2 regions of the Cellulosimicrobium sp. KWT-B genome follow, and region 1 is predicted to be linked to the other one. Evidence: riboswitches for the same ligand, from Rfam matches in the RefSeq annotation. Region 1 holds a riboswitch; the other holds the start of a gene.

Region 1 (14,237 bases):
CGCGGACGGACGGACATCATCGTCATCATGGTCGTCGTCGGCGTCGTGTCGACGTTCGGGCTCAACTTCCAGCTCACGTCCGCGATGATGGCGAAGGTCGAGTTCGGCATGGGTCCGGGGGAGTACGGGATCCTCGGGTCCATCCTCGCGATCGGGTCGCTCACCGGGGCCCTGCTCGCCGCGCGCCGGGAGCGCCCGCGCGTCCGGCTCGTCATCGGGTCCGCGTTCGGGTTCGCCGTCGCCACGGGGGTCATGGCGCTCATGCCCACGTACGCGAGCTTCGCCGTCGCGTGCATCCCCGTGGGGCTCGCGTCGCTCACCATGATGACCGCGGCCAACTCGACCATCCAGATGTCCGTGGACCCCGTCATGCGCGGGCGCGTCATGTCGCTCTACATGATCGTGTTCCTCGGTGCGACGCCCGTCGGCTCCCCGCTCGTCGGCTGGATCGCCGAGGCGTGGGGCCCGCGCTGGGCGATCGGCGTCGGGTCGATCACCGCCGCGCTCGTCGCGGTGGGCGCCGCCGTCTGGGCCGTGCGCAACTGGCACCTCGAGGTCCGGTACCGCGTCCTGCAGCGCCCGCACCTCGTGGTGCGCTACCTCGACGCCGGGACCCCGACCGACCGTTCCGCCCGCGCCGAGGCGCGGCGCCGGATCGAGGCCGAGGACGCGCAGGAGGCCGCCCGGGCGGCCTGACGCCGCCCCTCCCGCCGAGCCACGAGGCCGGTGCCGCCCCGGTCTCCCGGGCGGCACCGGCCTCGTGCTGGGCGCGGACCTCGGTCGCGCTCGTCAGCCGAGGTGGTCGACGACGTGGTCCACGCACGCGGTGAGGGCGCGGACGTCGTCGGGCTCGATCGCCGGGAACATGGCGACGCGCAGCTGGTTGCGGCCGAGCTTGCGGTACGGGAAGACGTCGAGCACGCCGTTCTCGCGCAGCGCGGCGACGACGGCCGTCGCGTCGATCGCGTCGTCCAGGTCGATCGTGCCGACGACCGTCGACCGCTCCGCCGGGTTCGCGACGAAGGGCGTCGCCCACTCGCGCGAGTCCGCCCACCCGTAGAGGTGCGCGGCCGACTCGGCGGACCGGGCGGCGGCCCACTCCAGGCCCCCGTTGCCCAGGAGCCACTCCACCTGCTCGGCGAGCATGACGAGCGTCGCGATCGCGGGCGTGTTGAGCGTCTGGTCCTGGCGCGAGTTCGCGGCCGCCGTGCGCAGCGACAGCGACTCCGGGACCCAGCGCGTGCCGCTGCTCTCGACCTCCTCCGCGCGCGCGAGCGCGTCGGGCGAGCACAGCGCGAGCCACAGGCCGCCGTCCGACCCGAAGACCTTCTGCGGCGCGAAGTAGTAGACGTCGGCCTCCGCGACGTCCACGGGGATCGCGCCCGCGCCGGACGTGGCGTCCACGAGCGTGAGCGCGCCGCGCTCGCGCGAGCCGGGGACGCGGCGCACGGGCGCCATCGCGCCGGTCGAGGTCTCGTTGTGCGGCCACGCGTGCACGTCGACGTCGTCGGCGGGCTCCGGGAGCGCGACGGTCCCGGCGGGGGCCGAGATCACCTGGGACGGCGCGAGGAACGGCGCGGCGGTCGTCGCGGCGGCGAACTTCGCGCCGAACTCGCCGAACGCCGCGTGCTGCGCCTTCGAGCGGACGAGGCACGCCGTCGCGACGTCCCAGAACGTCGTGGAGCCGCCGTTGCCCAGCACGACCTCGTAGCCGTCGGGCAGCGCGAACAGCGTGGCCAGGCCCTCGCGCGTGCGGCGCACGAGCGACCGGACGGGCGCCTGCCGGTGGGACGTCCCCAGCAGCGAGGTGCCGGCGTCGGACAGCGCCCGGACCTGCGCGGCGCGGACCTTGGACGGCCCGGACCCGAAGCGGCCGTCGGCCGGCAGGAGGTCCGAGGGGATCGTGATCGAGGTGTTCGCGAGATCGGGCACGGCGTCACCCTACGCGCGCGCGGCGCGACCCGGGAGCCTCGTCCACAGGCCGTGCGTCACCGCACGGTCCGCGCCGGGGTCCCGCGGGGAGGCGCGGGCCACCAGGCACCACGGGTGCCCCTGGACGACACCCCGGTCGGGTCACGGGCTCGCCATAGACTGACCCCCAGCGGCCCGCCGGTGCGGGCAGGCGCCCCGTGGAGCGACGACCGGGCGCCCCGAGCCGACGAGCGACTGGGAGCGTGACGTGACCGATCTGATCGATACCACCGAGATGTATCTGAAGACGATCTACGAGCTCGTGGAGGAGGGCATCGTCCCCCTGCGCGCGCGCATCGCGGAGCGCCTCGGCCACTCGGGGCCCACGGTGTCGCAGACGGTCGCGCGCATGGAGCGCGACGGGCTCGTCGTCGTCACGGGGGACCGCCACCTCGAGCTCACGCTCGCGGGCCACGAGAAGGCGACGCGCGTCATGCGCAAGCACCGGCTCGCCGAGCGGCTCCTCACGGACGTCATCAAGCTCGACTGGGAGTACGTGCACACCGAGGCGTGCCGCTGGGAGCACGTGATGAGCGAGCTCGTCGAGGAGCGGCTCCTCGGGCTGCTCGACCACCCGCACTTCGACCCGTACGGCAACCCCATCCCGGGCCTGCCGGAGCTCGGGGAGCAGCTCGAGGAGGTCGACTTCCTCGACGGCGTCGTGTCGCTCCCCGTCCACCTCGCCCAGCACGGTCTCGGCGGCGGTGAGGTGCGCGTCGTGCTCCAGCGGATCGCCGAGCCGGTCCAGGTCGACGTCGAGCTCCTCGCGCGGTTCGCCCAGGCCGGGGTGCTGCCGCGCCGCACGCTCGTGGTGCGCCCGGCGCCGGCCGGCGGGGTCACCGTGCAGGGAGAGGGTGCGCCGGTCGTCCTCGACCTGCCCGACGACGTCGCGCGCCACCTCTTCGTCGCCCGCGGATAGCCGCCCGTTCACCGGGGGAAACGCCGTGACCTGCGGCGATGCGAGGGGCCGCGTTCCGTCGTAATGGGAACGTGACTTTTGCCGAGGGGTCCTGTACGGTCGTCCTGCTCCGTCGGGATACCCATCTGGCGGAGACCTCGCGCGGAACGCCTAACCCTGTCACCGCGAGAGGCCCACGACGACCCGATGACAGGGACGGGGGACCCACTTCCGGGTGCTGGAGACAGCGCCCTTGGGGTGAAGCCCGACGGACTCCGGTCCGCCAGGCCGGGTGACTCTTCCACCCGAACCCGACAGCTGACCTCGCAGGCGTCCAGGAGAGGCAACAGTGACCGTGAGCACGACTCGCGCCCGCCACCGCGCGGCGCGGCGTCCCGTGACGCCACTCAGCACCATCGCCCAGGCCGCATCGGACCAGATGTCGAGCGTCGGTCGTCGTACCGCCGTCGTCGCCGCGTCCTCCGGCCTCATCGTCTCGATGATCGGCGCCGCCGCCCCCGCGACGGCCGCCCCGGTCGACAACGAGTCCGGCAAGCTCAACGCCGTCGACCTCAGCGCCCTCACCGCGCAGGCCCGCCAGGCCCTCGAGGCCGCCCCGGCCGTGACCGTCGCGGCCGACGCGGCGTTCACCATCGAGGAGGCCCCGGTCACCGTGACCCCGGCCCCTGAGCCGGAGCCGGAGCCCGAGCCCGAGCCCGTCCGCACCACGCAGACGAGCCGCACGCAGGAGCGCCAGTCCACGCCGTCGTCGTCGTCCGACGAGTCGCAGGCATCGGCCCAGCAGGAGGCCTCCGTCGGCGCCCCGGCGTCGGCCTACGGCTCGTCGATCGTCTCGATCGCGGCTCGCTACGTGGGCGTCCCGTACGTCTACGGCGGCACCACCCCCGACGGCTTCGACTGCTCGGGCTTCACCAGCTACGTCTACGCCCAGGTCGGCATCAACCTGCCGCGCACGTCGGGCGCCCAGGGTTCGGTCGGCACCAAGGTGTCGCGCGACCAGGCGCAGCCGGGCGACCTCATCTGGACGCCGGGCCACATCGCCATCTACGCGGGCGACAACATGATGATCGACGCCCCGCGTCCCGGGAAGTCGGTCCAGTTCCGCCAGATCTGGCAGTCGAACCCCACCTTCATCCGCGTGGCCTGATCGCTCACCCGATCAGGACCCCCGCGGTCACTGGCTGGACGAACCCCGTCCGCTCGCACTCTGCGCGAGCGGGCGGGGTTCGTGGCATTCTTGACGTGTTCGTGACTCGTGGCAGACGGACGGCCGGGCCTGGTCTCGGCTAGGTTGGTCGTCCGATGGCACCGGGCCGTCGAGAGGAGAGTCGCTCATGACCCGCACGGAATCCGTCCTCGTCGGTGTCGACGGCTCGGCGCCGAGCCTCCACGCCCTGGACTGGGCGGCGGCGTACGCGCTGCGCGTGGGGTGGCCCCTCCACATCGTGTGCACCTACTCGTTGCCGTCGTTCACGGCGGCGTCGCTCGACGGCGGCTACGCGGCCCTCGACGACTCGGCCATCCAGGAGGGCGCGCGCGCCGTCCTGGAAGAGGCTCGCGCCCGCGCCGAGGGCGCCGGGGTCCGCACGACGGCGACGGTCACGACCGGCGACGCCGCGGGGGTCCTCGTCGAGATGTCGCGCGAGCACGCGCTCGTCGTCGTCGGCACGCGGGGGCGCGGCGGCTTCACCGAGCGGCTGCTCGGCACCGTCTCCTCCGCGCTGCCCGCGCACGCGCACTGCCCGACGGTCGTCGTGCCGTACCGCGCGGGCGGGAAGGGCGACGAGGGCGGCGCGCAGGAGCTGCCGCCGGTGCGGGACCTGCGCCGGATCGTCGTCGGGGTGGACGGGTCGCCGTCCGCGGAGATCGCGCTGCGGCACGCGATCCGTCAGGCCCGCGCCTGGGACGCCGAGCTCGTCGCGGTCGCCGGCGTCCCCGTCGGTGCCGGTGCGGGTCTCCTCGCGTGGCTGCCGGCGTCGATCGACCACGAGCAGGTCCTGGCCGACGTCACCGAAGGGTTGAACGTCATCATCGACCGCCACGAGGCGGAGCACCCCGGGCTGACGATCAAGCGTATCGTGCTCGACGGCACGGGTGCGGAGCTCCTCACGGAGTTCTCCACGGCGTCCGACCTCATCGTCGTGGGCTCGCGCGGGCGGGGCGGTTTCCGCGGCCTGCTGCTGGGCTCCACGAGCCAGGCCGTGCTGCACCACTCCGCGTGCCCCGTCATGGTCGTGACCAAGAAGTGCGAGGACGACGAGCCGACGGCCCAGGAGGGCTGAGCGGCCGGCACGCCGGGGCACCACGGCGCGTGGTGCCCCGGCGCGGGGTCAGCTCCGGTTGCGGTACAGCCGCATGGTGATCGGGGCGAGGATCGCGGTGAGCACGACGGACGCCACGAGGACCCACACGATCCCCTCCGTCGCGGGCTCGCCCGCCATGAGCCCGCGCACCGCGGTGACGAGGTGCGTGACCGGGTTGACGTCGACGAAGCGCTGCAGCACGACGGGCATCGTCGACGGGTCGACGAAGATGTTCGACGCGAAGGTGAGCGGCATGAGCACGAGCATCGACGTGCCCATGACGGCGTTGGGGGAGCGCAGCACGAGCCCGAGGGCCGTGAACACCCAGCTGAGCGCGAACGCGAACACCAGCAGCAGCACGATCCCCAGGACCACGCCGACGACGCCGCCCGGCGGGCGGAAGCCCAGCACGAGGCCGAGCGCGAGGGTCACGACCGAGGCGATCGTGTAGCGCACGGTGTCGCCGAGCAGCGCGCCGACGATCGGCGCGGGCCGCCACACGGGCAGCGATCGGAACCGGTCGAACACGCCCTTGCTGATGTCCGTGTTCATCGTGTAGCCCGTGTAGATCGTCGTGAAGAGCACCGCCTGCACGAGGATGCCGGGCAGCAGGAACTGCAGGTAGCTCTGCACGTCGCCGGCGAGCGCGCCGCCGAACAGGTACGTGAACATCAGCGTGAAGATGATCGGCGAGACCGTGACGTCGAACAGCTGCTCGGGCACGTGCTTGATCTTCAGCAGCGCGCGCCACGTGTACGTCAGGGTCGCCGAGACGGGCGACGGCCGGTCCGGTCGCCGGTCGAGCGCGACCGCCGCGCGCAGCGCGTTCGCCTCCGGGGCGCGCAGCTCCGCGGCGGTGGTCATGGGGTCCGCGGCCATCAGGCCACCTCCTCGATCGTCTCGTCGTCGTCCATGGGCTGACCGGTGAGCGCGAGGAACACCTCGTCGAGGCTCGGCTGCCCCAGCGTGAACTCGGGCACCACGATCCCCTCGTCGCCGAGGGCGGGCAGGATCCGCGCGACGTCCGCCGCGCCGTCGTCGGGCACGCGCGCGGTGAACGCGTACGGGTCGTTCGCGAGCGTGATGTCCGTGCCGAGCAGCGCGCCCACGACCTCCGCGGCCCGGCCCCGCTGCGTCGCGTCGGCGAGGCGCAGGTGGACCGCGCCCTCGCCCACCGACCGCTTGAGCTCGGTCGCGGTGCCCTCCGCGATGACCTTGCCGTGGTCGATCACGGCGATGCGGTCGGCGAGCTGGTCCGCCTCCTCGAGGTACTGGGTCGTGAGCAGCACGGTCGCGCCGTCGGCGACGAGGACGCGCACGATGTCCCACACCTGGTTGCGGCTGCGCGGGTCGAGCCCGGTGGTCGGCTCGTCGAGGAAGATGACGCGGGGGCTCATGACGAGGCTGGCCGCCAGGTCGATGCGCCGCCGCATGCCGCCCGAGTACGTCTTCACCTGACGGTCGCCCGCGTCCCCGAGCCCGAACGCGTCGAGCAGCTCGGCCGAGCGACCGCGTGCCGTGCCGCCGAGGAACCCGTACAGCCGCGCGAGCATGACGAGGTTCTCCGTGCCCGTGAGGTCCTCGTCCACGGACGCGTACTGCCCGGTGAGCCCGACGACGGACCGCACCTTGTCGGCGTCGTGCACGACGTCGTGGCCGAGGACCCGCGCCGTGCCCGCGTCGGGGCGCAGGAGCGTCGCGAGCATGCGGACGGCGGTCGTCTTGCCCGCGCCGTTCGGCCCGAGGACGCCGAACACGGTGCCCTCGGGGATGAGGAGGTCGATGCCGTCGACCGCCTTGGTCACCGACTTCCCGGTCGCGAAGTGCTTGACGAGGCCGCGCGCCTCGACGGCGAGGTCGCCGCGTGCAGGTTCGGTCATGTCCCCTCCTGGCCGTTGCCGACGGGCCGCCCGGAGCGTCCGGGCCACCCACGCACCCACCGACCGCCCGGGCCGGCAGAACTCATCGGTCGTGCACCCCCCTCATCGTGCGCCGGAGAAGGGGACGCTGACCAGCGAGATGCGCCAGGAGCGAAGAGATGCGCCGGAACGAGGTAGAGCCTCCGGCCGCGAGGGAGAACCCGGGGGGCTCTACCTCGCGACCGGAGGCTCTACCTCGCGGGTCCGGGGTCCTCTACCGAGCGGCGTGCTCCGCTGCCGCGAGGAGGACGCACGTCGCGACGCCGTCCATCGCGACGCGGACCTCCTCGATCGGGGGGAGGGTCGGGGCGAGGCGGAGGACCTTGTCCTCCGGGTCCTTGCCGTAGGGGAACGGGGCGCCCGCGGGCGTGAGCGCGATGCCGGCGGCCTTCGCGAGCTCGACGACGCGCGACGCGGTGCCCGGCACGACCTCGAGGCTGACGAAGTAGCCGCCCTTCGGCTCGGTCCACGACGCCACGCCCGTGCCGCCGAGGCGGTCGGCGAGGATGCTCGTCACGGCGTCGAACTTGGGGGCGATGATGTCGCGGTGCTTGCGCATGTGGGCCCGCACGCCGTCGGCGTCGCCGAAGAACAGCGCGTGCCGGAGCTGGTTGACCTTGTCCGGGCCGATGGACTGGGCGGACAGGTGCTTCTTGTACCAGGCGACGTTCGCGGGGGACGACGCGAGGAACGCGACGCCCGCGCCGGCAAACGTGATCTTCGACGTCGAGGCGTAGAGGATCACGCGGTCCGGGTGACCGGCCTCGGCGGCGAGCGCGATCGCGTCGGCGCTGCGGACCTCGTCGTCGGTGAGGTGGTGCAGGGCGTACGCGTTGTCCCAGAGGATGCGGAAGTCGGGGGCGGCGGCGGGCACGGACACGAGCGCCCGCGCGACCTCCTCCGTGACGACCGAGCCGTCAGGGTTCGCGTACGTCGGCACGACCCACATGCCCTTGATCGTCGGGTCGTCGGCGACGAGCGCGGCGACGGCCGCGGCGTCGGGGCCGTCCGCCGTCACGGGGACGGTGACCATCTCGATGCCGAGCGCCTCGCACACGGAGAAGTGGCGGTCGTAGCCGGGCACGGGGCAGATCCAGCGGACCTTCTCCTCGCGGCCCCACGGGCGCTCGGACCCGGGGACGCCGAAGAGCGTCGCGTACACGAGCGTGTCGTACATGAGCGTGAGGCTCGCGTTGCCGCCTGCGAGGAGCTGCTCGACGGGCACGCCGAGCAGCTCGGCGAAGATGCGCCGGAGCTGGGGCAGCCCGTCGAGGCCGCCGTAGTTGCGCACGTCCGTGCCGTCGGCGTCCGTGTGCACGCCCTCGCCCGGGAGCGCGAGCAGGGCCTCGGAGAGGTCGAGCTGCTCGGCCGAGGGCTTGCCCCGCGTGAGGTCGAGCTTCAGCCCCAGCGCCTGCAGGTCGGCGTACGCGCGACGCAGGTCGTCGAGGGACGACGCGAGGGTGGTGGTACCGGGTGCGGTGGGCTCGGGCGTGGTCACCCTCCGGACTCTACCGACCCCGCGCAAGGTCCGTCAGGGCGTCCTCCAGGGCGGACAGCCCGGTCTCGAGGTCCTCGGCCGCGATGGTGAGCGGGGGAGCGAGGCGGATGGTCGAGCCGTGCGTGTCCTTGGCGAGGACGCCGCGCGCGAGCAGCGCCTCGCAGAGGTCGCGGCCCGTCCCGCGCGCCGGGTCGAGGTCGAGGCCCGCCCACAGGCCGAGGCCGCGGACGCCGTCGAGCAGGCCCGCGTCGGCCAGGTTGCTGAGACGGTCCTGGAACCCGGCGCCGAGCTCGCGTGCGCGTCGCTGCGGCTCGCCCGTGCGCAGCAGCTCGACGACCGCGAGCCCGACCGCGCACGCGAGCGGGTTGCCGCCGAACGTGCTGCCGTGCGTCCCGGGCGTGAGCACCTCGAGCACGTCACGCCGCCCGACGACGGCCGAGACCGGCACGATCCCGCCGCCGAGCGCCTTGCCGAGGGTCACGAGGTCGGGTCGCACGCCCCACGTCTCGGTCGCGAGCGTCGCCCCGGCGCGCCCGAGGCCGGACTGGATCTCGTCGGCCACGAGGAGGACGTCCCGCGCGGTCGTGATCGCGCGCAGGCGCGGCCAGTAGTCGTCGGGCGGCACGACGACGCCCGACTCGCCCTGCACCGGCTCCAGGAGCACGGCGACGGTCGTGTCGTCGATCGCGGCGGCGACCGCGTCGGCGTCGCCGTACGGCACGAGGCGGAACCCCGGCGTGTACGGGTCGAACCCGCGTCGGGCGTCGGGGTCGTCGGAGAACGACACGATCGTCGTCGTGCGGCCGTGGAAGTTGCCGGAGCCGACGACGACCGTCGCCTCGCCCGGGGGTACGCCCTTGACGTCGTAGCCCCACTTGCGCGCCGTCTTGATCGCGGTCTCGACGGCCTCCGCGCCCGTGTTCATCGGGAGGACGAGGGAGTCCGCCCCGCCCGTGGTGAGCGGCCCGACGAGCGACGCGAGCGCCTCGGCGAACGGGTGCAGGAGGTCGTGGTCGAACGCGCGCGACGTGAGCGTGACGCGGCCGAGCTGGCGCGTGGCGGCGTCGACGAGCGCGGGGTGCCGGTGCCCGAAGTTGAGCGCCGAGTACCCCGCGAGGAGGTCGAGGTAGCGGCGACCGGTCACGTCGGTGACCCACGACCCCTCGGCGCTCGCGACCGTGACGGGCAGCGGGTGGTAGTTGTGCGCGAGCGCACCGCCGCCGGTGCCGTCAGCCGACCGGTCACCGCCGAGCGGGCCGGTGGCGCTGCTCCCGCCCCTGCGGCCGTCCGACGCGCGGACCTCCTGGGCGGTCACGACGCGCTCCCGGCCGGCGCCGGGGAGTGGACGGCGGGCTCGCGGATCTCGAGCGTGCAGCACTTGGCCCCGCCGCCGCCGCGCAGGAGCTCCGACGTGTCCACCGCGACCGTCTCGTAGCCGCGCTCGCGCAGCGCCGCGGCGAGCCGGCCCGCACGCGGCGAGTGCACGACGTGCGTCCCGTCGCTCACCGCGTTGAGGCCCAGCACGGCGGCGTCCTCCTCGGTCGCGAGGAGCGCGTCGGGGTAGCGCTCGCGCAGCACCTCCTGCGCGGCGGGGGAGAACGCGGCGGGCAGGTAGACGACGTCGACGGCCGGCGGGCCGGTGAGCGCGGGGTGGGTGGTGTCGTCGGGGTGCGCGGCGTCGTCGGCCCCCGGGATGCCGGCGGTGCCCTCGTTGCCGCGCAGCACGGTGAGCGCCGTGTCCAGGTGGTAGAACCGCGGGTCCACGAGCTCGAGCGTCACGACCTCCCGGCCCCACAGGGCCGCGGCCTCGGCGTGCGCGGCGCGCTCGGTGCGGAAGCCGGTGCCGGCGAGCACGACGTCGCCGGCCAGCAGCAGGTCGCCCTCGCCCTCGTTGACGTGCTCCGCGAGGTGCGTGACGTACCCGTGGTCGGCGAACCACTTGAGGTAGGCGGCGCCCTCGGGCCCGCGCTCGGGGTGGGTGAAGCGCGCGGAGTAGACGAGGCCGTCGACGACGGTCGCGCCGTTGGCCGCGTAGACCATGTCCGGCAGGCCGGGGACGGGGTCGATCGTCTCGACGGTGTGGCCGAGGTCGCGGAAGGTGTCGCGCAGGCGTTCCCACTGCGCGACCGCGAGCGCGGTGTCGACCGGTGTGCGCCGGTCCATCCAGGGGTTGATCTCGTAGCTGACGGTGAAGTACGTCGGCCGGCACATCAGGTAGTGCCGGGGCTGGCCTGGGCGCATCGCCGCCTCCTCGCGGGAGCCGGGCCGCCGGGGTGGTGCGGCCCGGGTGGGTGCCGGACGGGGGATGCGCCCGGTGCTGCTGGTGGCTGCCGGTTGGCTGCTGGAAGTCAGCGTACGTCCGGGAGGTGTGCGCGTCCTGGGACGGCACGCGAGCAGCAAGGGTGTTGACAGCGATATTCCATCGATATATCGTTACCGTATCGCTGAGCCCGAGATGCGGCTCGCGACGACCGCGCGGCCGGACCGGCCCGCCACGCTCCGCGGACCACCCGGAGCCCTCGAACATCCACGGACAGGAGACACCTCTCATGCACCACGCACACCAGCACCGGGGCAGGACCCCGGAGAACGTCCAGAACATGTCCCAGCCGTTCGGCGAGCGACCCGGGCCGCGCCCGGACCGCCGTCGTCGCGACGGCTTCCCGCCCGTGCCCGACGACGCGGGCTGGTTCCGCGGCGACGGCCCCCGTGGCCGCGGCGGAGCCCGCCGCGGTGGCGGACGCGGGTTCGGCGGACCGGCCGACGGCGGCCGGGGCTTCGGCCCCGGCGGCCCGGCCGACGACCGTCGCGGGTTCGGCCCGGGAGGCCCCGGGTTCGGCCCGGGCGGGCCCGGCTTCGGTCCGGGTCACGGCGGTCGCCGGCACGGGGGCCGCGGTCGCGGCCCCGGGCGCGCCGGTCGCGGCGACGTCCGCGCCGCCGTCCTGCTGCTCCTCGCCGAGCAGCCCATGCACGGGTACCAGGTCATCCAGGAGATCGCGGAGCGCAGCGAGGGCCAGTGGCGCCCGAGCCCCGGCGCGGTCTACCCGGCCCTGAACCTGCTCCAGGACGAGGGGCTCGTCGAGCTCTCGGCCGACGGCGGGCGCCGCCTCGCGACGCTCACCGAGGCGGGCACCGCGTACGTCGCGGAGCACGCCGACGAGCTGGGCGACCCGTTCGCCGACGCCGCCGGTCGCGGCGGCCGCCCGCGGCGCGAGCTGCGCGCAGGCGTCGAGGCTGTGGCCGCGGCGGTCCACCAGGTCGCCCGCACCGGCACCGACGAGCAGACGACGGCGGCCGCAGAGCTCCTCGAGCGCACGCGCCGCGAGCTCTACCTGATCCTCGCCGGCCCGGCCGTCCCCGACACCTCGCCCGGCACGGCGCCGGGTGCCACGGCGACCACCGCGGGCGACCGCGCGTCGTCGGGCAGCCCGACGGAGGACACCTCGGTGGAGGACGGGCCAACGGCCTGAACCCACCACCCCGGACCCGGGGTCGCGCGATACCGACGCTGGTCGGTCCCGTGGGGCCCCGGGTTCGTCGCGTCCGCGCGGCGCGGCCCGGCCGTCGGGTCCGCTCGCGGCTACCGGCGGGCGCGCAGGCGCGCGTCGAGGCGGCGCAGCGAGACGTGCATCATGACGCGCAGCGCGACCCCGACGAGGGGCGCCGTGATCCCGCAGGGGACGGGACCGGCGAGGTACGCCTCCTCCCACCACACGACCCGGCAGCGGCCCGTGCCGAGCGGCACGACCTCGAAGCCCGCGTCGCCGAGCAGCGCCGGGCCCAGCTTGCGGATCCGCGTGCTGCCCGGGCGGCCCGCCGCCACGGACGGGCGGTCGAGGGACTCGACGACCATGCGGTCCGGGAATCCGCGGCCCGTGCGTCGGACGAGCGGGCCGCTCACCATGGTGAACCGGTCGCCCACCTCGGGGCCTCGGCCCGCCGGGGTCGCCATCACAGTGAGCGGGATGAACCGCGGGTGGGTCCGCGGGTCCGCGACCCACGCGAACGCGACGGACGCGTCGACGTCGAGCTCGCGCGCGACGGCGACGCGCCGCACGCCCCGGGTCGTCACTCGGCGTCGCGGGCGGGGGAGCGGTCGCGACGCCCCCGCCCCGGCAGCAGCCGACGACGGCGGCGCGGCTGCGCGTCCTCGGGGACGGGGACGAGCCGCGGCGGTGCGTCCTGCACGGGCGACTCCACGACCTCGAGGAGCCGGCCGAACACCGACGGCGGCGGCCCGAACGCGCGCCGCGACTGGGCGATCACGCCGTGCCCGAGCGCCCGCGCCCCCGCGACGCCCACGACGGCGCCGACGCCGAACGGCACGAGCCGGCCGAGCGCGAGGCCGGACTGCTTCGCGAGCTGGGTGCGCAGGAACCGGTTGCCGAGCGCCTTGTTGACCTTGACGAGCGTCCCGGCGGGCATGCTCGTCAGGAGCACCTTGCCCCACGCGAGGCCCGACCCCTGGGTCGCGCGCTCGACGTCGCGCGCGCCCTTCTCGCCGAGCACCGTGGCGAGCAGGAGCGCCCGACGGCGGCCCACGTCGTCCACCGCGATGCCGTGCACGTCCGCCACCGCGAGCGCGAAGGCCGCCGAGGACGCGAAGAACGTCGCGACGTCGCTCGACGTCAGCGCGATCCCCACCCCCGTCCCGACCGCCGGGAAGGCGGCTGCCGCGCCGACGGCGCCGCCCGCCGTCTGGATGACGAGCAGGTACTCGCGCTCGAGGATCCGGACGATCTGCGCGGGGCTCGCCTCGGGGTTGCGCCGGCGCACGGAGTCGACGTGCGCCCGGATGACGTGCGACGGGATCGTGACCGCCTTGTCGAGCGCGGCGTCGAGCAGCGGCGTCGGCCGGTAGGCGGACCACTCGACCGCGTCCTGCGTCGAGAGGTCCCTGCGCCCGGCGTCCGGGGGCGGGGTCCCGTACTCGGGCACGCCGCCGCGCGGCACGGGGTTTCTCGAGGGGTCCTGCTGGTACGCCATGGCGCCTCCCGTCATCCCGCGGTCAGTCCTGGGTCTCGACCTCGCGGCCGGCACCCTCCGGCTGGAACAGGTAGTCGACCTCGGCGCCGGCCTTGACCGTCCGTCCTACCGTGCACGCCTTGTCGATCGCTCGCGCGGCGACGGTGACGAGCCGGTCGCGCGCGTCGTCGTCGAGCGACGTGAGGTCGATGTCGTACGTGCCCGTGATCTTCGGGTAGCGCTCCTCCTCGAGGAGCTTGTCGCCCTGGACGTGGATCGTCACGGCGTAGTCGTCGCCGAGGCGGCGCGCGAACGTGCGGTCCGTGCTCATGCCCGCGCACGCCGCGAGCGCGATCTTCAGCAGCTCGCCGGGCGTGAACACCGCACCCTCGCTCGCCGGGCCGATCGAGACCTCGGCGCCGCGCGCCGACCGGCCCGTGTACGTGCGGGTGCCCGTGCGCTCGACCCACAGCGCGTCGGCCGGGGCGGGCGACGGCGCGGGGACGTCGTGCGCGGCCTCGTCGGCGGCGCTCAGGGTGTTCTCGGCTGGCTGCGTCGTCATGCGTGAATCCTCGCACTCGTCGGGTCGCGGCGTCGGGGCGTCCGCCCTCCGGGGAACGTGCGGCGGGCGCGCGCGATTCCCGCGCGCGTGCCGAGCGTCA
Region 2 (14,237 bases), on a different contig from region 1:
CAATGGCTCAGATTGAAGAGTACGGGTCAACCTACACTGGTGGCATCGCGACAGAGAAGTCGAAGTACTGGGAGGGCAGATATGTCCCCTTGCCCGAGTATCAACGAGTGATTAAGCACTTCGGCTCTCGATATCAGTCAAGCGCAAGGGTGATCAACGGGCTTCTACCTGGTCTTGTGCGCGGTGATCGTCTCGAGAGCTTCCCCGAGTCCCATGTGGGTGTGGTCGCTGTTGAGCTCGATTATTCTTTACTGGGTCACGGTTGGCAGAGCGGGGAAGGAACGCCATTCGAATTGCTAGAACTAGATCTCGATCCCAACGGTAGCAGGAGTGGCGAGAGTCTGCCGATTGTCGCACGCGATCTTCGCATGGGTGTCGAATTCTGGAGAGGCTTCCAGGGATTGGATGGCGCATTCTACGACTCGGTGCATATCGCTGATCGGCCTACTGTTGTGCGCGGGGGAGGAGCGCCAAGGGTGTTTTCCGATGTCTTGACGGCGAATCCGCCGAAGATCTCTTTCTTTGACGGCACCACCGTGGTGGGCCCGGTGTCATATAGGCGGCCTGTGGTAGAAAGGGGCCTCCCAAGGCTTGCCAAGATTGAAATCGATTGGTCGACTGTCAACATCAAGGCGGAAACTGACAGAAAGGCTTTGGAGCAAGGAGTGCGTGTCTCGGTCCATTCGGCGATTGCCTCCCACCTGGGGCGCGGAGTTCTCGAGCAAGGCGCTAGGCGTTGGGTGCTTCTGAACGATGGTCCCGGTGAGATCGCCGACTACATTGTTGTAGAGGTGTATCGCGACTCAGAGGGCATGCGTGCAAAACTAGAGTTGTGGCATGCAAAGGGTTCGAGCAAGGATGTGCCGGCGGTCCGCGTTGGCGACATGCAGGTAGTGGTCGCTCAGGCGATTAAGAGTCGCCGCTGGCTCCTGGACCCCACGGTATGGGAAGAACTCGGGCGGCGGCTTGTTGGCAAGAGTTCTCCGAAGATTGTCGTGGTCCAGGGCGACGAGTTGTTGCTGCGTAGCCTATTGGGATTGAATACCAATCACCCTCGCTGGCGGCTCGATCTCTGGACGCGACCGATTATGGGTGAAGTCGTGATCGCTCAGCCCGGGCTCTCGTGGGGTGACCTGGAGCGGAGGTTGGAAAGGGGCGACCTGAGTGCCCAGCAAGTTCGTGATCTTTTGTGTGTGTTTGACGACGCTGTTGGCCAACTAGGTGTGACCTCCATAGCGGTCTCAATTTGAATTGCTAGGTACGCGTCGAACTCTTTGATGGCCATCAGTTTCTCGAGGTGACCACGCCTGCACGCGGTGCTGATATGCGCGCCTGACGACGTCGCGGTCTGGGGCGCGGACGAGCTCGCTGGGCGCGGCGACCGCGGCGGCAGGCAGGTTGGGCGTCTTTGACTCCGCCACTCGGCGAAACGGGCGATACTGAACCGGGCAGTCGATGTGGTCTCGGGGCCATGTCGCCAGGAGGATTGCGCGAACAGCGCGATCTTGGCGGGCGTGTGTTGACGTGCTAGTACGCTGTCGCAGCGGATGACGTCAGTGCTGGTTCCCTGAGTCGGGCTTGCGCATCGCTTCGCGCTGGAATGCGGCCATCCCGGCGCTGTAGAGGCGCATACACTTCGGGCTCTGACCTGGGCCTTGTCGTTCGAAATCGCCATGATCGGGCGCGCGCGCCATACCTTGTCATCGCTGAGGGCTCCAGACTCCTTCACAAGCCCTGTTGTGATCCCTCCGTACCGCGAGCGCTGCGTCCTGACCAGCCGCGGGTTCCTATCGGTCGTGAACGACATGGTCCGGGGCGCGGCATATGCTCGACCAGCCCGCTGTTACGGTCGAGCAGCTTTACGCCTGCCTCGGCACGCCCCGCCGCAGCATTTGCCGCCGCCGAGACCCAAGCAGAGGACCCAGTGCTCTCCGAGTTAAGCAGCACCTACGAAGCCGACCCGAAGACGTCCAAGCCTGGCTTCGCACATCGACCGGAGTGCCAGTGCCTGAACCGGCAATACCAGTGCGCGGTGTCCGCGAACTGGACGACATGTTCTGGAGTGCTTCGTGGGCGCGTCGCGGGTGGTCAGCTCGCTCGCCACACAAGGCGAGGCCCCGACGGCGGCCCCCGGCCGGACGGTGGATGGTCGACGCCCGCGGCCGCGGTAACGACGGCAGATCCGTACTCAGGTGAGGTGGTGCGTTCGTAGCGCGGACTCGCTACTCTTGCGCGACGAGATGAGGAGGCTGGGCCATGGGTGTTGCTAAGCCAGTACGGTTGCCAAGTATGCAGTTCCCGACGCGTTCTGCGGCGAAGAACTGGGTCCGAGACGAGATCAAGGATCACTACGCGCTCGAAGCGTCCGTTTCGGACCCACTGCATAAGGCGGTGCTCTTCGATCTGCTCGATCGCGACGAAGATGCTACTGAAAAGGTGGGAGTCGGTGTCGCAGAGTTCTTCATCAGGCGGACTGCACTCGGTCCTGGTCGGGTGCAGTACGTTAGGCATGATGCCCGAGGAATCTGGATTCGTCGCACCGATGGCTCTGAGGATGACTGGAGCTACACCAGCGCTATTGATCAAGAAGGCCGGGTCTCGGACGTCAAGGAGGCACTGCGATCGGTGATCGACGAGCAGCGCGTCGCCTTCCGCGAGGAGGCTTTTGATGCGGGACAGGTCGTGTGTGCTTTCACAGGCGAAGCGATCCAATCTCGAAACGATGCTGAGATTCGATACGCGGATCCTTCCTGGGGGCAACTCACTGCGCGGTTTGCTGACACTCAAGGCGGCTGGGATGCGATAGCGATCACCTCGGGCAATGGCACCTCTCAGATCGCCGGAGACTTGGCGGACGATGCTCAACGGGAAGAGTGGATAGAATTCTGGCGGGAGAACGCGCGTCCCATCCTAGTCAAGAAGCGGTCCGCTCGATGAACTCTTCGAAACAAGTGCTCCGCCCTGATCTCGCGCAGGTGTCCCTGTGTCGGCTAAATTCGGTACATGACAAGAGGGCAGGAAGCCGGGCGTGACTGCCTCGGAGTCTGCTGAGTTGCGCGAGGCCGAGAAGCGGCTGCGGCTCCGCGCGCAGGAGAACGAGGTGCTGCGCCGCGCGGCGGCCTACTTCGTGCAGGCCCATCTGCCGGGAAGTGAGTTACCCGCTGGTTCATGACGTTGCCAATGACGGGACCCTGTCGCGGTTACCTGCCGGGTTCTACGGCTCTCCAGCGCGCCGTACTACCGGTCGTTGGCTAGCCCAGTCACTAGCTTGGAACTGCGCCAGGGGTACCTGGCGAACGCTCACTTCGACGCCCATCGTGACGACCCGGGGGTCGCACCGCCTCCTTGCTGACGAAGCCAGCAGGTTGGGCAGCAGGCGAGCGATCGGACCGTGTGGCGGATCTGCTAGGACGGCGCTTGGGGAAGCGTGTTCGGGAAGAAGCGCGGCAAGAACGGTAAGAAGCCGGGACCACCCGCACATGACGACCTCGTCGAGCGCGACTTCACCGCCAGCGACCCCAACGAGCTGTAGGTGACCGACATCACCAAGCACCTCACAGCCCAGGGCAAGGTCTACCTGTGCGCGATCAAGGACGCGTGCTCGAACCGGATCGTGGGTTACTCCATCAGCGACCGCATGGAAGCCCGCCTCGCCAGGCGTCGAGGGCGCGGTCAGCCACGGTCAGTGCTCCCCTGGCTGGATGTCGAGGATGAGGTCAAGTTGGGAGGGGTCGACAAGGGACGCTTCCAGCGCGGAGGAGACCTGGTTGACTATAGCCTCCTCACCGCGCGCAACCACAGCGCCACGAGCTTCAGCGCCGGAGCTCGACCAACCTAGCGGGGCTCCGGCCATCACGGTTCCACCGCGGCTTGGTCACCATGCATTGGCGACCTCGGTGCAGAAGATCGAGTGGCGTGTCGAATGTGGTCATGACTGGTCCATGGCGCAGCCACTTGTCAGTGGCTCCCGATACTATGTCCAGCAAGGTGTCCCAAAACCCTGGCGCACGGCGACGCCGAGTGCTCCGAGGTGGCGCAGGGTGGATGAGTAAATGCACAGGTCACAAGAGGAAGGCCCGCCGATTCCGCGGATCAGGAACGTTCTAAAAGGCTTCAAGGGGTCGCAGGTTCAAATCCTGTCAGCCCGACACACGAAGAGGGACCGGCACCTGCCGGTCCCTCTTCTCGTCGTGCCGTGACCGGACCCGATGGCCGCTTGCTAGGGTGGCCGCGACATGCACCTCATGGCCGCACTCCGTTCGCTGCTCGCCGGGCGCCGGCGAGGGCTTTCGGGTGCCCTGCTGATCGCTGCGCTGCTTCTCGGCATCGTGACGATGCACGCGATGAGCGGGTCGTCGACGGCTCACGTCGGGCCTGCGGCGGTCATCGCCGAGACGAGCCACCCTACGAACACTCCGGTGGCCGACGACGGCCCCGGGCACCACGAGCAGGGTGGCTGCCTCGACTGCGGCGGGCACGAGATGGCGTCGGCCATGTGCCTCATGGTGCTGGTCGTGCTGCTCGCGCTGGTGCGCCCCGGGCGCGGCCTCCTGGCACGCCTCACCCCCGTCTGGTCCCGCCTCGTCGAACCGGGGCGCGCTCAGCCCTTCGTCGGCCTCGCGCCGTCGCTGCACCTTCTCGGCATCTCTCGGACGTAGGAGCCGCACGCCGTCGACGCGCCTGCGTCGACCGATACGCCCCGCACCGGGGCGCGTGTGGTTCCTGAGTACCGAGACGAGAGGTCTGTCCCATGAAGTTCAAGAGTGTGCTGGTGCCGGCGGTCGCGCTGGTGACCGTCGCGAGCCTGGCGGCGTGCTCGACCGACGACGAGCCGGCGAGCGAGACGGCGCCGTCGTCCGCCACGACCGGGGCCCAGGAGCAGGACGGCACGGCGGAGGGCGGCACGTTCAACGACCAGGACGTGATGTTCGCCCAGATGATGATCCCGCACCACGAGCAGGCGATCGAGATGTCCGACGTCATCCTGGCCAAGGACGGCGTCGACCCTGAGGTCACGGACCTGGCGAACCAGATCAAGGACGCCCAGGGCCCGGAGATCGAGCAGCTGACCACGTGGCTCGAGGAGTGGGGCTCCCCGATGGAGGAGTCCGGCGCCATGGACCACGAGGCGATGGGCCACGGGTCCATGGACGGGATGATGAGCGAGGAGGACATGCAGGCCCTGGACGCCGCGCAGGGCGCGGAGGCGGGGCAGCTGTTCCTCGAGCAGATGATCGTCCACCACGAGGGTGCCGTCGAGATGGCGCAGACCCAGGTCGACGAGGGCGAGAACGCGGACGCGGTCGCGATGGCGCAGGAGATCGTCGAGACCCAGCAGGCCGAGATCTCCACCATGGAAGACCTGCTCGCCTCGAGCTGATCCCGCCCCGCGGGGCGTGCGCGCTGTCGCACGCGTCTGACGTGCGCGCGCCCCGCGGGCCCAGGCCGAAGGACCCCACACCGTGCTCAACCCTGCCCTCACGAGGCGGGTGACCGGGTGGGCCGCAGCGGGATCCGTGCTGCTGCTGGCCGCCTGCACCCCGACTCCACCACCGACACCCGACGCGACGACGCTCGCGTCCCAGGACCTGCCCGACTTCGGGCACGTGCACGACGTCCAGGTCGTGCGCGACGACCACTCCCTCCTCATCGCCACCCACACCGGGGTCTGGACCCTCGGCGACCCGTTCCAGGACGACCCCGGGCCGGTCGAGCGGGTCGGCACGGGCCGCCAGGACACGATGGGCATGACCCTCGCCGTCGACGGCACCGTGTACGCCTCGGGCCACCCTGCGCCCGGGGAGCAGCCGGAGCTCGAGAAGCCCAACCTCGGGCTGATCCGCAGCACCGACGGCGCCGCGACGTGGGATCCCGTCTCCCTCACCGGGGAGGTCGACTTCCACGCCCTGAGCACCGCGAGCACCGGCGACGGCACCGTCCGCGTCGTCGGGCTGGACTCGGGGACCTCGACCGTGCTCGTCAGCGACGACTCGGGCGAGACGTGGTCGCGGGGCGCGACCGTGGAGGCCCGCGACCTGCACCTCCTGGACGCGGACCCGGACACGGTCGTCGCGACCACGCCCACCGGCCTGCAGCTCAGCCGCGACGGCGGCCGGAGCTTCGCCCCCGACCGGGCGGCGCCCGCCCTCGTGCTCGTCGACGACGAGCGGGGCGGAGCGCTGATCGGGATCGACGCCCGGGGCGTCGTCTGGACCGGCACGCCCGGTACCGAGAGCTGGGACAGCCACGGCACCGCGCCCGAGGGCGTGCAGGCCATGACCTACGTGCCCGACGACAGCCCCGGCAACCAGCCGTGGATCCTCGTCGCCACGGAGACCGGCCTGTTCACCAGCCGCGACCTCGGTGCGAGCTGGGACGCGGCGCTCGGCGCCGACCGCGGGTGAGACGTCGCCCGCAGCCTCATGCTCCTCGCGGAACGGTCCGCGAGGGGTCCCGGAGGGTGCCGAGCCCTGTCCGCTCCGGGAGCACACCATCGACCACCACGACAGGGGCGGGGGAACCACTCAGGCGAGCACCGCGGTGCTCTGGGGGTGAAGCCGGGCCGCAACCACCGGTCCGGCCGGGTCACTCTCCGACCCGAACCCGACAGCTCACCCCGTAGGCACGAAGGAGACCACCATGAACGCAAGAAACCCGGGACGCCACCGTGCGTCCCACCGACCGATCACGCCGCTGACCTCGATAGCCCGCACGGCGCAGGAGGGGACGGCGAACGCCGCCCGCAAGGGTGTCCTCCTGGCCGCCGGGTCGGGGCTGCTGGTCTCGGGGTTCGCGGCGCCTGCCAGCGCCGCGCCGAGCACGGAGCCCCAGGCCGTGTCCGGGGTCGATCTCAGCGCGCTGACCGAGCAGGCCCGCCAGGCGCTCAGCGCCGCACCGGCGGTGACCGTCTCGGCGGACGCGTCGTTCGCGATCGAGCGGGCACCGGTGACCGTCACCCCCGCACCGGAGCCGGAGCCGGAGCCGGAACCCGAGCCGGAGCCGGAACGCCAGGAGCGTCCGTCCCGCAGCGAGGAACGGACGAGCACCTCGGCGGAGCAGGGTGCCACGGAGGAAGCCTCGGCTCCCGTCGCGGTGCCGTCATCGGCGGCGGGCTCGGCCGTGGTCAGCATCGCGGCGCGCTACCTCGGCGTGCCGTACCTCTGGGGCGGGACGACCCCGGACGGGTTCGACTGCTCCGGCTTCACGTCCTACGTCTACGCCCAGGTCGGCATCGACCTGCCCCGGACCTCGTCGCAGCAGCGGTACGCGGGGACGGTGATCTCCCGAGACCAGGCGCAACCCGGTGACCTGATCTGGAGCCCGGGGCACATCGGCATCTACGTCGGGGACAACCAGCAGATCGAGGCTCCGTCGCCGGGCAAGACCGTCCGGTACGGGGAGATCTGGCAGTCCAACCCCACCTTCATCCGGGTGGGCTGACCGAAGGAGGGCCCCACCGGCGGGTGGGGCCCTCCCTCGACCGATATACCCTTGCGGGGTATCGCTCGCGGGCGCCGGTCCCGTCGGCACGACAGGAAGAAGGACAGGCATGGCGTCCCGGGGACATCGCGGCGAGCACGGACCGACGGCGGTCCGCCACCAGGTGCGGCACCAGGCCCGTCACCAGGGCATCGACGCGTGACGGCGACGATCCCGACCGACGAGCGGGGACGTCGTCCCCGCCCCGCGCGCACGGTGCCCGGCATCACGGCGTGCGGGCTGTGCGCGGGGGAGACCCTGGCCGCGACCGACACCCGTCCGGGCGGGCAGCTCGAGCGTCTGCGCCGGATCGCCGAGAGCGGGGACGCGCGCCTGACGGTCGTCGACTGCCTCGACGCGTGCGAGCGCGGGGACGTCGTCGTGGTGCGGCCGGTGCCCGCCGCGCGCGCCGCCGGCCCCGCCTGGTTCGAGCAGCTGGCGGGCGACGAGCTCACCGCCGCCCTGCACTCCTGGGTCCGCGCGGGCGGGCCGGGCCTCGCGCCCCTGCCCGACCAGCTGGCCCCGCGGGTGATCTCGACCCAGGCCGAGGTACCACCGCCCCCGGACGTCGCCGCCACGGGGTGAGGGCCCCGTCACCTACGCTCGGGGAATGCCGACCGTCCTGCTCGTCCGTCATGGCCGCACCACCGCGAACGCGAGCGGCATCCTCGCCGGGCGGGCCGACGGCGTCGCGCTGGACGCCGTCGGGCGCGACCAGGCGACCCGGGCGGCCGAGCGCGTCGCGGGCGTGCCGCTCGCTCTGGTCGTCACGAGCCCGCTGGAGCGGTGCCGGCAGACCGCGCAAGCCGTGCTCGACCACCAGGCGGACGACCTGGAGCCGGTGACCGAGCACGGGATCACCGAGTGCGACTACGGGCAGTGGCAGGGTCGTGCGCTGAAGGACCTCGCCCAGGAGCCGCTGTGGTCGGTCGTGCAGGCGCAGCCGTCGGCGGCCGTCTTCCCGGGCGGCGAGTCGCTGGCCGCGATGCAGGCCCGGGGCGTCGAGGCGGTCCGGCGCCACGACGCGGAGGTCGCCGCCCGCCACGGCGCGGACGCGGTGTGGGCGGCGGTCTCGCACGGCGACGTCATCAAGTCCGTGCTCGCCGACGCGCTGGGGGTGCACCTGGACCTCTTCCAGCGCATCGTCGTCGGCCCGGCGTCGATCTCCGTCGTCCGGTACGGGCCGCACCGCCCGGAGGTCGTGGCGGTGAACACCGACGCGGGCGACCTCTCCTGGCTGCGCAGCGCCGCGCCTGCCGGTGACGCGCCGGTGGGCGGCGGCGCCGGGCCAGGCCAGGCCGACGCCGCGCGGTAGCCGGGCCGACGTCCGACCCGTGGCCGTCCCGTGCGGACGGGCCGTGCGCTCGTAGAGTGAGGGCATGCCCACTCTCGTCCACGAGTACGACTGGCCGGACCGCGTCGTCGTGGGGACCGTCGGGTCACCCGGCTCCCGCACGTTCTACCTGCAGGCGCGCGAAGGCACGCGGACGACGAGCGTCGCGCTCGAGAAGGAGCAGTCCGCCGTCCTGGCGGACACGATCCAGCGCCTGCTGGACGAGCTCATGGAGGAGCCCGACAACCGGTACAGCGTCCCCGCCGACGTCCCGGCCGAGCTCGTCGACGACGACCCGCTGGACCTCCCGGTCGAGGAGGAGTTCCGCACGGGCGCGATGCGCCTGACCTGGGACCCGCGCACGGCGCAGGTCATCGTCGAGGCGTTCCCGCTCGTGGACGACGACGACCTCGACCCCGAGGCCGACGAGCCGGAGCCCGCCGAGTCGCTCCTCGTCAAGATGCCCGTGGGGACGGCGCGCGCGTTCGCGCAGCGCACGCGCGCAGTCGTGAGCGCGGGCCGCCCCCTGTGCCCGCTGTGCGGCCGGCCGGTCGACCCTGACGGGCACGAGTGCGCGCTGCCCGGCGAGGCGTGACGACCCCGCACGACGACGCCGCCGCGCCGTCCGACGTCGACCCCGCCGTCTCGCCGTCCGGCCTCGACCCGGCCATCGCGCCGTCCGGTCTCGACCCTGCCGAGACCCCGCTCGACGCCGCCCTGACCGAGGCGCCGCTCGACGTCGTCGGGCGTATCCGCGTCGCGTCGAACGCGACGTTCCTCGCCCGGCTGGGCGACGTCTCGGTCGTGTACAAGCCGGTCGCGGGCGAGAAGCCGCTGTGGGACTTCCCGGACGGCACGCTCGCGGGACGCGAGGTCGCCGCGTACCTCGTCTCGGAGGTGTTCGGCGGGGGAGTCGTGCCGCGCACGTGGCTGCGCGACGGGCCGCTCGGTCCGGGCATGGTGCAGCTCTGGCAGGACGTCGACGCGGCGCAGTCGCCCGTCGACGTCGTGCCCACCGACGAGGTGCCGCGCGACGGCGTGCGGACGGTGCTGGAGGGCGTCGACGAGGAGGACCGCCCGGTGAGCGTCGTGCACGAGGACTCGCCGGCGCTGCGGCGCATGGCGGTGCTCGACGCCGTCGTGAACAACGCCGACCGCAAGGGCGGGCACGTGCTGCCGCTGGCGGACGGGCGGCGCCTCGGCGTCGACCACGGCGTCACCTTCCACGTCGAGCCCAAGCTGCGCACCGTGCTCTGGGGCTGGCTCGGCGAGCCCCTCGCCGACGACGAGCTCGTCGGCGTCGAGCGCGTGCGCGCGGGCCTCGACGGCGACCTCGCCCACCGCCTGCGCGGTCTCCTCGCGCCCGACGAGGTGGCCGCCCTCGCGGAGCGCTGCGACCGGCTGCTGCGCACGGCACGGTTCCCCGCACCGGAGGGCGACATGCCCGCCGTCCCGTGGCCGCTGTTCTGACGCGTCGCCGCCGCTGACTCGTCGACGGCGCTGCGCCCGGCAGTCGCCGGTCCCGACCCCGTGCGTAGACTCGCGCGATGAGCCTTCTTGATGCTGAGCACGCTCTCCAGGCAGCCCAGCGCGCGGGCGACGTCGCCGCGCTCGACGCCCTGCTGCACCCGCGGTGCGTCGGCGCCGGTCCGGACGGGTCGGTCTTCTCCAAGGAGGACGACCTCGCGAGCCACCGCTCGGGCGCGCTGCGGATCACTCGGCTGGAGGAGGAGTCGCTCGTTGTCCAGGAGGACGGCCCGAGCGGGACGACCCGGCTCGTCGCCGCCGTGGACGCCGTCCAGGACGGGGCCGCGCTGTCCGCGCGTCTGGTCTACACGCGCCTGTGGGTGCGCGCCGACGGCGCGTGGCAGGTCCTGGCCGCGACCCTCGCCCCGGCCCCCGAGCCCGCCTGACCGGGCCCGCCCGACCGGGCTCGCCTGACCGAGCCGCCCGCGCCGAGGCCGCCTGACCGCGGCGGCCGTGCCGGGCCGACGGCCCGGCCGGCTCAGCGACCGTGCGGGTCGGACGCGTTGAGGGTCCGCACGACGTCGTCGTAGTCGCCGCGCGCCTCGCCGTACCGGAGGAACTTCACGCGCTCCACGAGGATCTCGTGCGCGTCGGGCTGCGCGCGCAGCAGGTCGACGACCTCGGTGACGAACTCGTCGAGCGGCATGGCGATCGCGCTCTCGCGCTGACCCGGCATGAGGTCCGTCGCCACCGACGGCGGGACGAGCTCGACGACGTCGACGCTCGTGTCGGCGAGCTGGAGCCGCAGCGCCTCGCTGAGCATGTGGATCGCGGCCTTCGAGGCGTCGTACGTCGGCGTGGCCGCGAGCGGCGCGAACGCCAGCCCGGACGACACGGTGACGATCGTCGCGCGCGGCCGGGTCTGCAGGTGCTCGACGAACGCGCCGACGAGCCGGATCGGGCCGAGCACGTTGGTCGTGACGATCTGCTCCGCGGTGTCGAGGAAGCCCTCGGGGTGGTGCCAGTCCTCGGTGCGCATGATCCCGGCCATGGTGACGAGCGTGTCGAGGTCGGGGTGGCGGTCGAGGACCTCCTTCGCGGCCGTGGCGATGCTCTCGGGGTCGGTGGTGTCGATGCGCACGGTGTCGAGGCCGGGGTGCTCGACGGCGATCCGCTCCAGGAGGTCGGTGCGGCGCCCGCCGACGACGACGGTGCTGCCCTGCTCGTGCAGCGCGACCGCGAGCGCCAGCCCGATGCCGCTCGTCGCGCCGGGGATGAAGACGGTGCTGCTCGTGATGTCCATGCCTCGATCCTGAACGCCGTGCGCGCGGCGCGGCAGAGTCCGGTGGACGGGGGACCGGCGATCCCTGGCACGGGCGCCGTGAACCCCGGACGATGGGCGCATGGACCGCGCCGCGCTCGCCGACTTCCTCCGCCGTCGCCGGGAGGCGCTGCAGCCGGGCGACGTGGGGCTCCCGGCCGGGCTGCGCCGTCGGGCACCGGGCCTGCGCCGCGAGGAGGTGGCGCAGCTCGCGCTCATGTCGACGGACTACTACACGCGCCTCGAGCAGCAGCGCGGGCCGCAGCCGAGCACGCAGATGCTCGCGTCGATCGCGCGAGCCCTGCGCCTGTCCGACGACGAGCGCGACTACCTCTACCGGGTCGCCGGCCACGGGGTGCCCGACCGGGCGACCGATCCCGGGCACGTGGCTCCCGCGCTGCAACGCGTGCTCGACCGCCTGGACGACACCCCGGCGCTGATCCTCGACCCGCTCGCGCAGACGCTGGCGCAGAACGACCTGGCGCGCGCGCTCTACGGCGACGCGTCGGCGTACTCGGGGTGGGACCGCAGCGAGATCTACCGGTGGTTCGCCCACCCGGCGACGGCGCGGGCGATCTACCCGGCGGACGACCGGGACCGGCAGGGCCGCGCGCTCGTCGCGAGCCTGCGCTCGGCCGTGGCGGTGCTGGGCGCGTCGTCGCGCGCGGGCGAGCTGGTGCGGGTGCTGTCGCGCACGAGCCCGGAGTTCGTCGCGCTGTGGGACCGGCAGGAGGTGGCGCGCCGGTTCGTGGACCACAAGACGCTCGTGCACCCGGTGGTCGGGGAGATCGAGGTGGACTGCCAGGCGCTCACCACGGAGGACCAGCTCCAGGTGCTCCTCGTGCTCACGGCGGCGCCGGGCACGGAGGCGGCGGACAGGATCCGGCTGCTCGGCGTCGTGGGCACGCAGGACCTCGCGGTGCCGTCATCTGGCCCGCAGCCCTCCTGACGCCTCAGGGGTCGAGGCGCCGGCGCAGCAGGCAGAACTCGTTCCCCTCGGGGTCGGCGAGGACGTGCCACGGCTCGTCGCCCGTCTGGCCGACGTCGGCGGGCCGCGCGCCGAGGGCGAGGAGCCGCTCGAGCTCGGCGTCCTGGTCGCGGTCCGTGGGGTTGACGTCGAGGTGCAGCGGGAGCTTGCCGGAGCGCGGGTCGGTGCTCGGGCTGAGGATCAGGGTCGGCTGCGGGCCGCCGAACCCGACGTCGGGCGGGCCGATCTCGATCGACCCGTCCTCCTCGCGGTCGAGCTCGACGTAGCCGAGGACGTCGCACCAGAACCGGGCGAGCAGCTCGGGGTCGGCGCAGTCGAGGACCAGCTCGCTGATGCGGGACGCCATGCCTCGCAGCCTACGGGGCGCCCCGTCCCGGCACCCGGCGGGCGACGCCCGATCGTGGCACCCTGGCCGTCACACGTGCGGCGAGAGAGGGAGCGGGATGGGTCTGGGCAGACGGCGGTCGGGCAAGCGGGCGGACGAGCGCGCCGAGGAGGCTCCCGCCGCGGAGCGGGTCGCCGTCGCGGAACGTGCCCCTGCCGGGGAGACGGACGCCGCCGCGGACCGGGCCGACGCCGTCGAGCCCGCGCGCCCGGCGGGGACGTCGGCGCTCTGGTCGGACGGGCTCGGTCGCGCGGGCACGCGCTCGGTGCAGGTGCTCGCCCTCGTCGCGCTCGTCGCCGTCGCGGTGTTCGCCGTGACGCGGCTGACGCTCATCGTCATCCCCGTCCTCATCGCGCTCGTGCTCGCCGCGGCGATCTCGCCGCTCGTCGGCCTGCTCCGGCGCAAGGGCGTGCCGTCGTTCCTCGCGACGGTCGTCGCGCTGCTGGCGCTCGTCGTCGTGCTCGGCGTGGTGGTGTGGCTCGTCGCGGCGGCGGTCGTCAAGCAGTGGCCGGAGCTGCGCGACCAGGCCGTCGAGGGCTTCGACGAGCTCCAGGCCTACGTGCAGAACCTGCCGTTCGACATCACCGAGGAGCAGATCGCGTCGGTGCGGGACTCGCTCGTCGGCCTGCTCCAGTCCGACGCGGTCGGCGCCGGGGCGCTCGCGGGCGCCTCCCAGACGGTCGACTTCGTCGCCGGGTTCTTCGTGATGATCGTCGTGCTGTTCTTCTTCCTCAAGGACGGCCCGGCGATCTGGGAGTTCCTGCTGCGTCCGTTCGAGGGCGCCCGGTACGCGCGCGGGCAGCGCATCGGCGAGACGACGGTCCGCACGCTCGGCGGCTACGTGCGCGGGACGGCGATCGTCGCCGCGGTCGACGCCGTCGCGATCGGCATCGGCCTCGCGATCGTCGGGGTGCCGCTCGTCCTCCCGCTGTCCGTGCTCGTGTTCCTGCTGGCCTTCATCCCGCTCGTGGGGGCCACGCTCGCGGGCGTCCTGTGCGCGCTCGTCGCGCTCGTCGCCGTCGGGCCGGTCGAGGCGCTCATCGTCGTCGCGATCGTCATCGCGGTGAACCAGCTCGAGGGCGACCTGCTCCAGCCCGTCGTCATGGGCCGCACGCTACGCCTGCACCCGCTCGTGATCCTCATCGCCCTCACCGCGGGCACCGTGCTCGCGGGCCTCACGGGCGCCGTGCTCGCCGTGCCCATCGCGGCGTCGATCTGGCGCGCGATCCAGGTCTGGGACGGCCCCGACCTGCCCGCGCGGTTC

What was found. A riboswitch is a leader RNA that binds a small molecule or an ion and turns the genes downstream of it on or off. The one in region 1 is predicted to bind cyclic di-AMP.
Region 2: it holds a riboswitch for cyclic di-AMP, as region 1 does, so the genes downstream of both, B9L22_RS11405 (C40 family peptidase) here and B9L22_RS14945 (C40 family peptidase) in region 1, are expected to answer to the same signal.

What each region holds. Positions count from the first base shown of each region.
Region 1 covers NZ_NEDO01000004.1:486,288-500,524, reverse strand. Annotated here, with positions in the region: gene B9L22_RS14960 (MFS transporter) at 1-696, shown strand, start outside; gene serC (phosphoserine transaminase) at 790-1,932, opposite strand; gene B9L22_RS14950 (metal-dependent transcriptional regulator) at 2,180-2,890, shown strand; cyclic di-AMP (ydaO/yuaA leader) riboswitch at 3,028-3,217, shown strand; gene B9L22_RS14945 (C40 family peptidase) at 3,225-4,037, shown strand; gene B9L22_RS14940 (universal stress protein) at 4,225-5,172, shown strand; gene B9L22_RS14935 (ABC transporter permease) at 5,221-6,072, opposite strand; gene B9L22_RS14930 (ATP-binding cassette domain-containing protein) at 6,072-7,073, opposite strand; gene B9L22_RS14925 (aminotransferase class I/II-fold pyridoxal phosphate-dependent enzyme) at 7,327-8,610, opposite strand; gene rocD (ornithine--oxo-acid transaminase) at 8,621-9,925, opposite strand; gene ddaH (dimethylargininase) at 9,922-10,851, opposite strand; gene B9L22_RS14910 (PadR family transcriptional regulator) at 11,160-12,080, shown strand; gene B9L22_RS14905 (SRPBCC family protein) at 12,191-12,667, opposite strand; gene B9L22_RS14900 (hypothetical protein) at 12,679-13,596, opposite strand; gene B9L22_RS14895 (OsmC family protein) at 13,619-14,137, opposite strand.
Region 2 covers NZ_NEDO01000003.1:317,792-332,028, reverse strand. Annotated here, with positions in the region: gene B9L22_RS11440 (DEAD/DEAH box helicase) at 1-1,250, shown strand, start outside; gene B9L22_RS11435 (DUF3223 domain-containing protein) at 2,290-2,937, shown strand; gene B9L22_RS20045 (hypothetical protein) at 3,029-3,172, shown strand; gene B9L22_RS11425 (hypothetical protein) at 3,533-3,838, shown strand; gene B9L22_RS11420 (DUF6153 family protein) at 4,245-4,658, shown strand; gene B9L22_RS11415 (DUF305 domain-containing protein) at 4,751-5,380, shown strand; gene B9L22_RS11410 (F510_1955 family glycosylhydrolase) at 5,463-6,404, shown strand; cyclic di-AMP (ydaO/yuaA leader) riboswitch at 6,462-6,634, shown strand; gene B9L22_RS11405 (C40 family peptidase) at 6,640-7,440, shown strand; gene B9L22_RS11400 (hypothetical protein) at 7,639-8,064, shown strand; gene B9L22_RS11395 (histidine phosphatase family protein) at 8,090-8,794, shown strand; gene B9L22_RS11390 (DUF3090 domain-containing protein) at 8,859-9,407, shown strand; gene B9L22_RS11385 (SCO1664 family protein) at 9,482-10,282, shown strand; gene B9L22_RS11380 (nuclear transport factor 2 family protein) at 10,360-10,725, shown strand; gene B9L22_RS11375 (SDR family oxidoreductase) at 10,818-11,582, opposite strand; gene B9L22_RS11370 (helix-turn-helix transcriptional regulator) at 11,683-12,549, shown strand; gene B9L22_RS11365 (VOC family protein) at 12,554-12,934, opposite strand; gene B9L22_RS11360 (AI-2E family transporter) at 13,032-14,237, shown strand, end outside.